Linked DNA regions of Cytobacillus sp. IB215665. The main gene of each other region encodes a partner of the protein of the gene in region 2 in a complex. Links are inferred from orthologs where the notes say so. Each region holds a gene or a part of one and is shown on either strand. Other genes may lie near its edges.

Region 1 (6,232 bases), on a different replicon or contig from region 2:
AAGTTAAACGTTAAAGTCATGTTGTCTTCAGAAAGCTCCCAATCTGCAAGGTTTGGTACAGTTTGTAAGTTCTCATCAGTTTTAGTTAAACCTTCATGCATAAACTGTAAAATCTCTGAATCATCTTGTCCTTCATAATAAGCATATGACAATACACCTTTAAACGGTTGGTTAAAACCAAATGTGACTGTCCCGCCTTCTTTAGGACCTTCTGTTGTAGCTTCAGTTTCGTTTGAATCAGTTTCTTCTGAGTTATTATCATCTGCTGGCGCTGATGCGTCATCCCCGCCACCACAAGCAGCTAAGAACAATGCTAACACAAGCATTAATGAAAACAGCCATAATGATTTTTTCATAGTTCTCCCCCTAATTTATCAATTTTAGTTAATATAAGTGACACGCTACTTTATGACCTTTTTTCACCTCCTTCAAAACAGGCTTCACCTTCTGACACTCCGGCTTAGCATGGGCACAGCGAGGATGGAAGGCACAGCCTTGCGGCGGATTTGCCGGACTCGGCACGTCTCCTTCCAAAATAATACGCTCTTTTTTCTTCCTTGGATCAGGCTCAGGAATTGCAGATAACAGAGCTTGTGTATACGGGTGTAATGGCTCAGCGTACAAGCTTTCTTTATCAGCAAGCTCTGCGATCCCACCTAGATACATAACACCAATTCGATCACTCATATGTTTCACTACACTTAAGTCATGTGCGATAAACAAATACGTTAAATCAAATTCATCTTGTAATTCTTTCAGCAAGTTTAATACTTGTGACTGAACTGACACGTCAAGTGCCGACACAGGTTCATCGGCAATGATGAGTTTTGGGCGGAGTGCAAGCGCTCTTGCTATACCTACACGCTGCCTTTGCCCACCTGAAAACTCATGTGGATATTTATAATACGCATCTGGCGGTAGCCCAACCTTCTTCAGCAAATCAAGTACATCTTCCTTTAAATCTTCTTCAGAAACTTTTTGGTAATTACGAATTGGCTCTGATACTAAGCTACCGACCATCATTGTAGGGTTTAAAGACGCATATGGGTCTTGGAAAACCATTTGGAAGTCTTTACGCATCTGTCGTAGGGATGCACCTCTTAACTTCGTAATATCTTGTCCATCAAAAATAATCTTGCCGTCTGTAGGTTCTAACAAACGTAAAATTGTTCTACCTGTTGTTGATTTACCACATCCAGATTCTCCTACAAGCCCGAATGTCTCACCCTTATTAATTTCAAACGATACATCGTCAACTGCTTTAACATTACCTATCGTTCTACGTAAAATTCCACCTTTAATAGGATAGTAAGTTTTCAAATTTACTATCTCTAGTAAACTTTCTTTTTCTTCTAAAGTTGATTGCTGGCTCATTTACTCACCTTCACCCTTTCAGTAGGAAAGCTGTTTTCATATAACAAACAAGCTACCTCATGATTAACGTTTTCCTCTTTTAGCTGTGGTGTTATTTCTCTACATTCTGCCATTGCTTGTGGACAACGGTCAGCAAATTTACAGCCAGTTTTCGGCATATTAACTAGGGAAGGTACAATTCCTTCAATAGAACTTAACTTTTCAACTTCCTCATCCAACTTAGGAATAGAACCCATTAATAGCTTCGTGTACGGGTGCTTCGGGTTGTAAAACAGTTCTTCCGCACTAGCTCTTTCAGCAATTCTACCTGCATACATAACGATTACTTCATCACACATCTCTGCAACGACACCTAAATCATGCGTAATAAGAATGATTGACATATCATTTACTTCTTGAATTTCTTTAAGTAATTCAAGAATTTGGGCTTGTACAGTTACGTCGAGTGCAGTTGTAGGCTCATCAGCGATCAATAGTTGTGGCTGACAAGCGATAGCCATTGCTATCATTACCCTTTGTCTCATTCCACCTGAAAGCTGGTGTGGATATTCTTCGACAATTTGCTCAGGTCTAGATATTCCGACACTTTTTAATAAAGAAACACTTTTCAAGCGGGCTTCACGTTTAGAAATATTCATATGGTTAAAAAGTACTTCTTCTAGTTGAAAGCCGATCGTGAAAACTGGATTTAGTGCAGTCATCGGCTCTTGGAAAATCATAGAAATATCTTTTCCGCGAATTGTATTCATCTCATTATCATCTAAATCTTGCAATTCCTTACCTTTAAAATCAACTTGTCCACTTCTAATTTCTCCGTTGTGCTTAGGTAACAGTTTCATGATGGAGAGTGACATTACACTCTTCCCGCAACCTGATTCTCCAACAATTCCGACAATTTGTTTCGGCTTTACTGAGAATGACACGTTATCAACGGCATTGTGGTATTCACCATCAATTTTAAAGGCTGTTTCTAAATTGCTCACCTTTAATAAAGGTGTTTCAGCGTTTTGACGAGAATTTGAACTCATAGTACACCTCTAATTAGTAATATATTTAGTATGAATTTTTAAACATAATATTATAATAAAATATATTACAGATTCTTTACAAAATCAATATATTTTTTAAAGTTACAATATTTTCAAAATATAAAAAAAAAGAAAAGTAGCTAGTTTACTAGATTTTCTACTACTCTTCTTTAAAATTTTATTGATTACTAAAATTCTGAATATTTAACAATGTCATTACTTTGGAAAGATAACAAAGTCTTTATCGCATCACCTTGATGATCTATACACGATTTCACTAATTGATAGCCAACATTATAACCTACCATTTTCGGGAAAAGTCCATGACCATATAGAAGCTGATCATGAATCCGGTGACTTCTTAGCACATGCATTTTTGGTTTTATTATTTTATTCCAATAATATTGCGCTTCATCCTGAGTGTAATAATTCGTCCATGCAGCTGCATATTTATCCCCAAGTCGTTCCCTAACTGCATTTTCAGCGAGCCCCTCTAATATAATCGTGTCCAATAAAGTATAGCTGTCATCATTTTTTTTGTACTTTGATAACCTGCAAACGTGATTATATTCATGTGTAAATAATGCTCGAATTTCATTTTTTTCATTTTGTGGAGATACGAATAGAAAAAGCTTATCTTTAAAAGCAACACCAGATTTACCATTGTATTCGCGCAAACCTGGATTTGAGGAATCAGCTGGAAAAATGAAGATCGGTACATCTTCACCTGCCCATTCTTTTTGTAAAAGTTGATGTTCTTTTTTTACAATTCCCCATACTTTATTCTCCTTGAGCTCATGGATACATTCCTTACCATTCCTTGAGGGACGATACATTCCAAAAGAACGAAGATATGAATAGATAGACCTCTCAGATGATCCTCCAAATAAATTTGCTAATTTTTTGCACAATTTATTTGGTTCGTCATACCATTGATCCAACCATTCATAGGTAGATATTACAGGCATTTTTTTCACCCTTTTATCGTATGATTAATATCAACAATATGCGCTGTTTTCGCATTTATTGATGTATCTCGTACTAAGAAATAAACACGCTTAGAAACTATTATTCGTGTCATCCTTTCTTCTTTATGAGATTAAAACTGTAAAACCCTGATTACAATTGCAACTTCCTTCGAAAGGATGTTTTCCCATAAAAAATAAACACGTAATACCAAACTAGAGATCGTGGAACCTTTTCTTCTGTACAACGATGACTAACAAATAAATTACTTTTCATGGTGATAATTGGTAACAATTGCAACAAAACTTACGAAAAGAGCTTATTGTAAAGAGACTAATAATGTTATTAATCACGTTTAAAATAAGAACAAAGTTTTCTTTTCATCATATGATAAAATGTTAATGTGAGTGCATAGGCCATGTAAGCACAAAAAAAACTGGCATATAAGATAGCCAGTTTTTTGTATGATCATAATATTTAAGCCTTATTATTCATAACTCTTAAAGACTAATACTGCGTTGTGACCTCCGAAACCTAATGAGTTACTTAACGCTACAGATACTTCCTGTTTTCTAGCTTCATTCGGAACGTAATCAAGGTCGCAATCAGGGTCAGGAGTTTCCAAGTTGATAGTGGGCGGAATGATTCCTTCCTTAATCGATAGGACTGAAAATATTGCTTCTATCCCACCAGCAGCACCTAGTAGGTGGCCAGTCATGGATTTCGTTGAGCTAATTGGTAATTTTTCAGCATACGAACCAAACACTTCTTTAATCGCCATTGTTTCAAATTTTTCATTGTATTGTGTGCTCGTACCGTGAGCATTAATATAATCAATTTGTTCTGGTGTAAGGTCAGCATCCTCAATTGCTTGCCTCATTGCGCGAACCCCACCTTCTCCACCTGGTGCAGGCGCAGTAATATGATATGCATCTCCAGTAGAGCCGTAACCGACTACTTCTGCATAAATTTTTGCCCCTCTTGCTTTAGCAAACTCTAACTCCTCTAAGACAACGATTCCAGCTCCTTCACCCATTACGAAACCATCTCGATTTTTATCAAATGGGCGACTCGCTGTATTAGGATCTGGATTTGTTGATAATGCAGTATTTGCACAAAATCCAGCCATGGACATTTTCGTAATTGGTGCTTCCGCTCCACCTGAAACCATTACATCCGCATCTCCTCGCTGGATGACTTTAAATGCATCACCGATAGAATTCGTCCCTGTAGCACATGCTGTAACAGTACAAGAATTTATACCTTTGGCGCCAAGAGCAATTGACACTTGACCTGCTGCCATATCAGGGATAATCATAGGTACAAAAAACGGACTCACACGACGATAGCCTCGTTTTTGAAATGTTTCAAATTGATTTTCAAATGTTTCCATACCACCTATACCAGACCCAATCCAGACACCTACTCTTGGAGCAATATCATCTGTGATTGTTAGGCTGGCATCTTTTACTGCCATCAAAGATGCAGCTAACGCAAATTGCGTAAAACGATCCATTTTTCGTGCATCTTTCTTTTCCATAAAATCTTCAGGATTAAAGTCTGTTGCTTCACCTGCTACCTTAGCAGGATAATCATCTGGGTTCACACGCGTAACAGTTCCAATACCCGAAACACCATTTATTAAATTTTCCCATGTTGCTTCTACCGATGACCCAAGAGGTGTCACAGCACCTAAACCTGTAATAACAACTCTACGTTTATTCATAGTAAGCATCTCCTTTGTCCATTTATACATAAATTACTCAACATATATTTAAATCATTTAATTTTTGTTATTTCCCCCAACGGAAAGCAATAGCTCCCCAAGTTAAGCCTCCACCAAAACCGACCAGGACGAGCAAGTCATCATCATTGATTTTACCAGCTTCTAGCTCTTCAACGATAGAAATTGGAATTGAAGCAGCTGAAGTATTCCCATATTTATGCACTGTTTTTGACATTTTTTCTTCTGGTAGTTCAAGCCTCGTTCTCGCTGATTCCATAATACGAATATTCGCTTGATGAGGAATGAGAAAGTCAACATCCTCTTTCGTTAATCCAGCTTTTTCCAAAACGTTAACACTAGACTCACCCATTTGTCTTACCGCAAATTTAAAGACTTCACGTCCGTTCATAATGATATATTCATCTTGGTATAAATGGTTTGCACCAGTTCCATCCGCTCCTAGTTCAAAAGAAAGTAAGCCTCTACCTTCTGAAACAGGCCCCATAACGACAGCACCAGCCCCATCCCCAAATAAGACAGCGGTATTGCGATCTTCCCAGTTAGTGATCTTAGACAATTTTTCAACACCAATGACTAACACATGCTTATAAGTCCCTGTAGATATAAATTGTTTGGCGGTTACCATGCCATACATGAATCCAGCACAAGCAGCACTTATATCCATAGCGTTAGCTTTACTTGCCCCTAACCTCTCCTGAATTCTACATGCTACTGATGGAAATGGCTGATCTGGTGTCACCGTAGCAACTAAAATCATATCTATTTCATCAGCTGTAATTTCCGCATCTTTTAACGCTTTTTCTGCAGCAAAAAATGCCATATCTGACGTATCAATATCATCATTGGCAATTCTACGTTCCTCTATCCCTGTGCGTGTACGAATCCACTCATCAGATGTATCCATCATCTTTTCCAAATCAGCGTTTGTCAACACACGTTCGGGTAAGTATCTACCAATTCCTAAAATACCTGCATTCATATGCTTATCTCCTTTTTATTAATGGCTTTTTCGCATCGGTTGGTGTTTTTCATACTAAGACAAAAACACGTAAACAAGAAACAATCGTGGTATCTTTTCTTCATCAAGGACTATGGGATTCATATAAAAACTCATTTA
Region 2 (4,771 bases):
TGCAAAAATAATATCTTCCATTTTCGCTCCGCGTAGAGATTTTGCAGATTGTTCCCCCAATACCCACCTAATAGCATCGGTAATATTACTTTTCCCACTGCCGTTCGGCCCAACTACTGCAGTTACACCTGGCACAAAATCAATAGAAACTCTTTCTGCAAACGATTTAAATCCAACGATATCTAACCGTTTGAGGAACATGAATATCCCTCCTATTACTAAAAATTCTTTTATTATGACGTGTGTACACTTGATTATCTCTGCCTAGCACAGGCAGCATTTCATTTGATCAGCCTTATAGTTTACTTAATTTGGTATGTGTTGTTGATTAATGGCTATCTTCGTATCTTTCTGAACTAAGACATTAATACGTTCACAAATAACATTCTTTGGCATCTTATTTTTTATAACCATAATTTCCATAGCTCTAGCCTAGTAATAAATGTTTGAATAGCAACAAGCTATACGAATAGAGCCTTTTTAAAAATACCCCCATAAAGGGGGCATTAATGGTGTTATAATGATTCTTTTACTTTTTGCAAAGCCTTTTTCGCAGCGTTTTGCTCTGCTTCTTTTTTTGACTTCCCCCTACCTTCACCAAGTGTTTTGTTATTTATACAAACTGAAGATACAAACTCTCGATTATGAGCAGGACCGTTTTCCTGTAAGATTTTATATTCGAGTAAACCAGCTCCATCTCTCTGAATTAATTCTTGAAGCTGACTTTTATAATCCATCGTATGAGAAAAAGCACCATCATTTATTTTAGGAAATACAACCATATCTAGAAAGGAACAAACAGCGTCAATTCCTTGATCTAAGTATAATGCTCCAATAAATGCCTCAAATACATCCGCTAATAATGCTGGTCGTTCTCGTCCACCAGTTAACTCTTCTCCTTTACCTAGCAAAACTAGCTTACCGAAGGATAGGTCATTTGCAAAAGAAACAAGAGAAGATTCACAAACTACAGCAGCACGAAGTTTCGTTAATTTGCCTTCACTTAGCAATGGGTATTTTTTATACAAATATTGGGAAATTGTTAACTCAAGAACTGCGTCTCCTAAAAACTCTAATCTCTCATTATCTTCATAGAGCCGTTTTCGATGCTCATTCACATAAGATGAATGCGTAAATGCTTGCAACAACAATTTTTTATTTTGAAATCGAAAACCTATTTTTTCTTGAAATTCATTAAATTTCGCATGCTTTTCAATACCTGTTTTTTTCATGTTATTTTAGGTACCTCCAACAAAACTTGATGTTCGGAATTGTTCATTTCTAGAGGTTGATCATTGCACTTTATTGCCTATGTACTAATATGGCACCTATTATGATGATAAAGTCCCGCCTTAAACGGGACTTTTAATAGATAAAACGGAATTATTGCTGACCGTTTATGTAGTTAACAGCGTCACCAACTGTAGCTATCTTTTCAGCATCTTCATCGGAAATTTCCATATCGAATTCGTCTTCAAGCTCCATCACTAGCTCTACTACATCTAGGGAATCAGCACCAAGATCATCTTTAAATGAAGATTCTAATTTCACCTCTGACTCTTCAACTCCAAGGCGATCAACGATAATCTTAGTTACACGTTCTAAAACATCTGCCATTATTGCTCACCTCCCCTCAAATATTATAGTGTATTTTCATTCAAAAAACTAGTTGTATTATTTTAAAAGGCTGTTTTCGTATCGATTGTTGTTTTTCATTCTAAGAGATCACGTCTTTCTAAAGCGTTCGTCGTACCTTCTCTTCTTTTTAGGACAATCGGATAATAATACCATCTAGCTGTTCACATTCTATTAAAAAATCAACAAATTTTACAATAACAGCCTTATTAAAAGCACCTTTTTGTTAAACTCTTTACATGACCATTCCGCCATCAACGTGCAATGTTTGTCCAGTCATATACCCACTTGCTTCAGAAGCTATAAATGCCACAACAGCTGCTACGTCTGTCGGTTCACCAAATTTCACAAGTGGAATTTGTTTCAACATTTCATTACGAATATCTTCATTTAATTCATCGGTCATATCAGTTGTAATAAAGCCTGGGGCTATTGCATTTACTGTAATGTTTCTACTTGCTAATTCCTTAGCAGAACTTTTTGTTAAACCTATCACACCAGCTTTTGCAGCAACGTAGTTTGCTTGTCCAGGGTTACCTGCTACTCCAACGACTGAAGCAATATTAATTATTCTTCCAGCTCTTTGCTTCATCATTTGGCGGGTAACAGCCTTTGTACAATTGAATACGCCCTTTAAATTTGTATTAATGACAGTATCCCACTCATCTTCTTTCATTCTCATTAACAAGTTATCCCTTGTTATTCCGGCGTTGTTTACTAGAATGTCTAGCTTGCCAAATTTAGCGATCACACCTTTAATCATAGAAGATACCGCTTCAGAATTTCCAACGTCAGCTTGAATCGCAACTGCTTCAGAACCAATTGTTTTTATTTCATCCACCACTTCGTTTGCCCTTGCTTCACTTCCTGCAAAATTTACTACTACACTAGCACCTTGCTTCGCTAGTTCCAATGCAATAGCACGACCAATCCCTCTAGATGCACCTGTCACTAAGGCAACTTTTCCTTGCAACGTCATATTTTTATTCCCCTTTCAATCTTTCAATTGTCAATAGCATTGACTCTTCATCATTTATTGAATAGGCATTAACCCTTCTGTTAACCTTTTTGATGAGTCCTGAAAGAACTTTACCAGGACCAATTTCTATAAAGGTATCTACACCATTGTCAAGCATGTATTCTACAGACTGTTGCCACAAAACTGGAGAATATAATTGTTCAATTAAAGCTTGCTTTATTTCTGTACTCTTTGTTAATGGCTTTGCATGAATGTTCGTTACTACTGGAATCTTTGCATGATTAATTGTTATTTCGTCTAATATGTGATCGAATTTATTAGCAGCTGGTTGCATGAGTGATGAATGAAATGGTCCACTTACAACTAAAGGGATGACGCGTTTTGCACCTTGTTCTTTACATTGTTTCGTTGCGATTGATACTCCCTCAGCTGTTCCAGAAATAACAATTTGACCAGGACAGTTCAAATTAGCGAGTTGAACTGGATATCCATCAGCTGTAATTTGGGTTGTGATTTCTTGTAGCTGACCTTGTTCCATCCCTAGTACAGCTGCCATTGACCCTTCTCCTGCAGGAACAGCTTCTTCCATTAATTCGCCTCGTTTCCTTACTGCATACACTGCATCTTCAAATGACAATGCTTCGGCAGCCACAAGTGCGCTATATTCTCCTAAACTATGACCCGCAACATAATCAGGTCGTATATTTTCTTCTTTGAACCGTTCAAGAATAGCTATGCTCGTCGTTAATAAAGCTGGCTGTGCATTCATCGTTAACGTTAATTTATCAGCTGGACCTTGGAAAATAAGGTCAGTTAATGAAATACCTAGTTTTTCATCAGCTTTGTTAAAAACAGCTGCCACATTGTCATATTTTTGTGCAAGGCTTTGTCCCATACCAACAATTTGTGAACCTTGGCCTGGAAAAACAAATGCAATTTTCCCCATATGATCATTCCTCTCTTTACTAATCAATCAACAGATTCAACTTGTTGCTTTATCAATTCAGTAACATTGTTATCAACGATATCTTTTGCTTGACGAATAGCGTTAAAGATCGCATTGGCGTCAGAAGAACCATGTGCTTTAATTACTGGAGCTTTTAAACCAAACAACCCAGCTCCACCGTATTCTGAATAATCCATTTTAGCTTTTAAATCTAACAGTTGAGGCTTTAATACAGAAGCTGCAAATTTGCTCTTAAAATTGCTTGTTAATGTTGTTTTTAACATAGAAAAAACTGATTGTGCTGTTCCCTCTATTGCTTTTAATGTAACATTACCCGTAAAGCCATCTGTTATGACTACATCTGCAACCCCATCTAATAAGTCTCGCGCCTCAACATTACCAATAAAGTGTAATGACGTTTTTTCTAATAAGGAAAAGACTTGCTTCATAAGGTCGTTTCCTTTATTCTTTTCTGTTCCTATATTTAACAAGCCCACTCTAGGTGATGGAACACCCCGTACTTTCTCAGCATAAATCGACCCCATAATCGCATACTGTAGCAAATGTTGATCTTTGGCATCCACATTAGCTCCAGCATCTAGCATTATAAAACCACGTCCATCTGCAGTTGGTAATGTTGGAGCTAATGCAGGACGATCAATTCCATCGATTCTACCGACTATGAATAAACCCGCTGCCATTAGAGCACCCGTATTCCCTGCAGAAATACAAGCATCCGCACGCCCTTCTTTCACTTCTTTTGCCATAAGTACCATAGAGGCATTTTTCTTTCTACGAACTGCCCTTACAGGCTCATCAGTTGCTTCAATTATTTCATTGGCATGTATTATAGAAAGACGTTTCTGTTCAGAAACATATGTCTTAATTTTGTCTTCATCCCCTATTAAAGTAATATGTAAGCTAGGGAAAGCTTCTAGCGCTTTTAGAGTGCCTAAAACAATTTCTTTAGGTGCATGGTCACCACCCATTGCATCGATTGCGATTCTCATTTGTTGAACCTACCTTTTAATTACTTTTTGAACGATACATTTCAAATTCCCCTGAAAATACCATTTCTGCTCCGACAAAGCTGTTTACTTCTACTATTGTTCTCCCTTTCTTCTTATCCAATCCTTTAACTTTGGCTTTAGCTATCACACGCTCAGTTTCTTTTACTTGGCGCATGAAACGGATTGTTGCTTGCGCAGTTA

What was found.
Region 1: the proteins of acpP (region 2) and fabF are in contact, whole or in part, in a solved structure (PDB 6OKG), measured with the Escherichia coli proteins. The link is inferred for Cytobacillus sp. IB215665 from one-to-one orthologs.

The regions. Positions count from the first base shown.
Region 1 is NZ_JAXBME010000003.1:74,133-80,364, forward strand. Bases 2,976-5,845 are described here. They hold fabF (beta-ketoacyl-ACP synthase II), read right to left. Parts: upstream 5,095-5,845; coding sequence 3,856-5,094; downstream 2,976-3,855. Other genes in these bases: SLH52_RS04660 (DUF2268 domain-containing protein), read right to left, coding at 2,976-3,370; SLH52_RS04670 (beta-ketoacyl-ACP synthase III), read right to left, coding at 5,162-5,845. In the rest of the region: opp4A (oligopeptide ABC transporter substrate-binding protein), read right to left, coding at 1-356; SLH52_RS04650 (ABC transporter ATP-binding protein), read right to left, coding at 385-1,374; SLH52_RS04655 (ABC transporter ATP-binding protein), read right to left, coding at 1,371-2,402; more of SLH52_RS04660, read right to left, coding at 2,591-2,975; more of SLH52_RS04670, read right to left, coding at 5,846-6,094. UniProt on the Escherichia coli protein: Involved in the type II fatty acid elongation cycle. Catalyzes the elongation of a wide range of acyl-ACP by the addition of two carbons from malonyl-ACP to an acyl acceptor.
Region 2 is NZ_JAXBME010000004.1:267,709-272,479, reverse strand. What follows is about bases 1-2,892. They hold acpP (acyl carrier protein), read right to left. Parts: upstream 1,618-2,892; coding sequence 1,384-1,617; downstream 1-1,383. Other genes in these bases: fabD (ACP S-malonyltransferase), read right to left, coding at 2,619-2,892; fabG (3-oxoacyl-[acyl-carrier-protein] reductase), read right to left, coding at 1,871-2,614; rnc (ribonuclease III), read right to left, coding at 516-1,232; smc (chromosome segregation protein SMC), read right to left, coding at 1-201. Also shown: more of fabD, read right to left, coding at 2,893-3,560; phosphate acyltransferase PlsX, read right to left, coding at 3,584-4,570; transcription factor FapR, read right to left, coding at 4,587-4,771. UniProt on the Escherichia coli protein: Carrier of the growing fatty acid chain in fatty acid biosynthesis.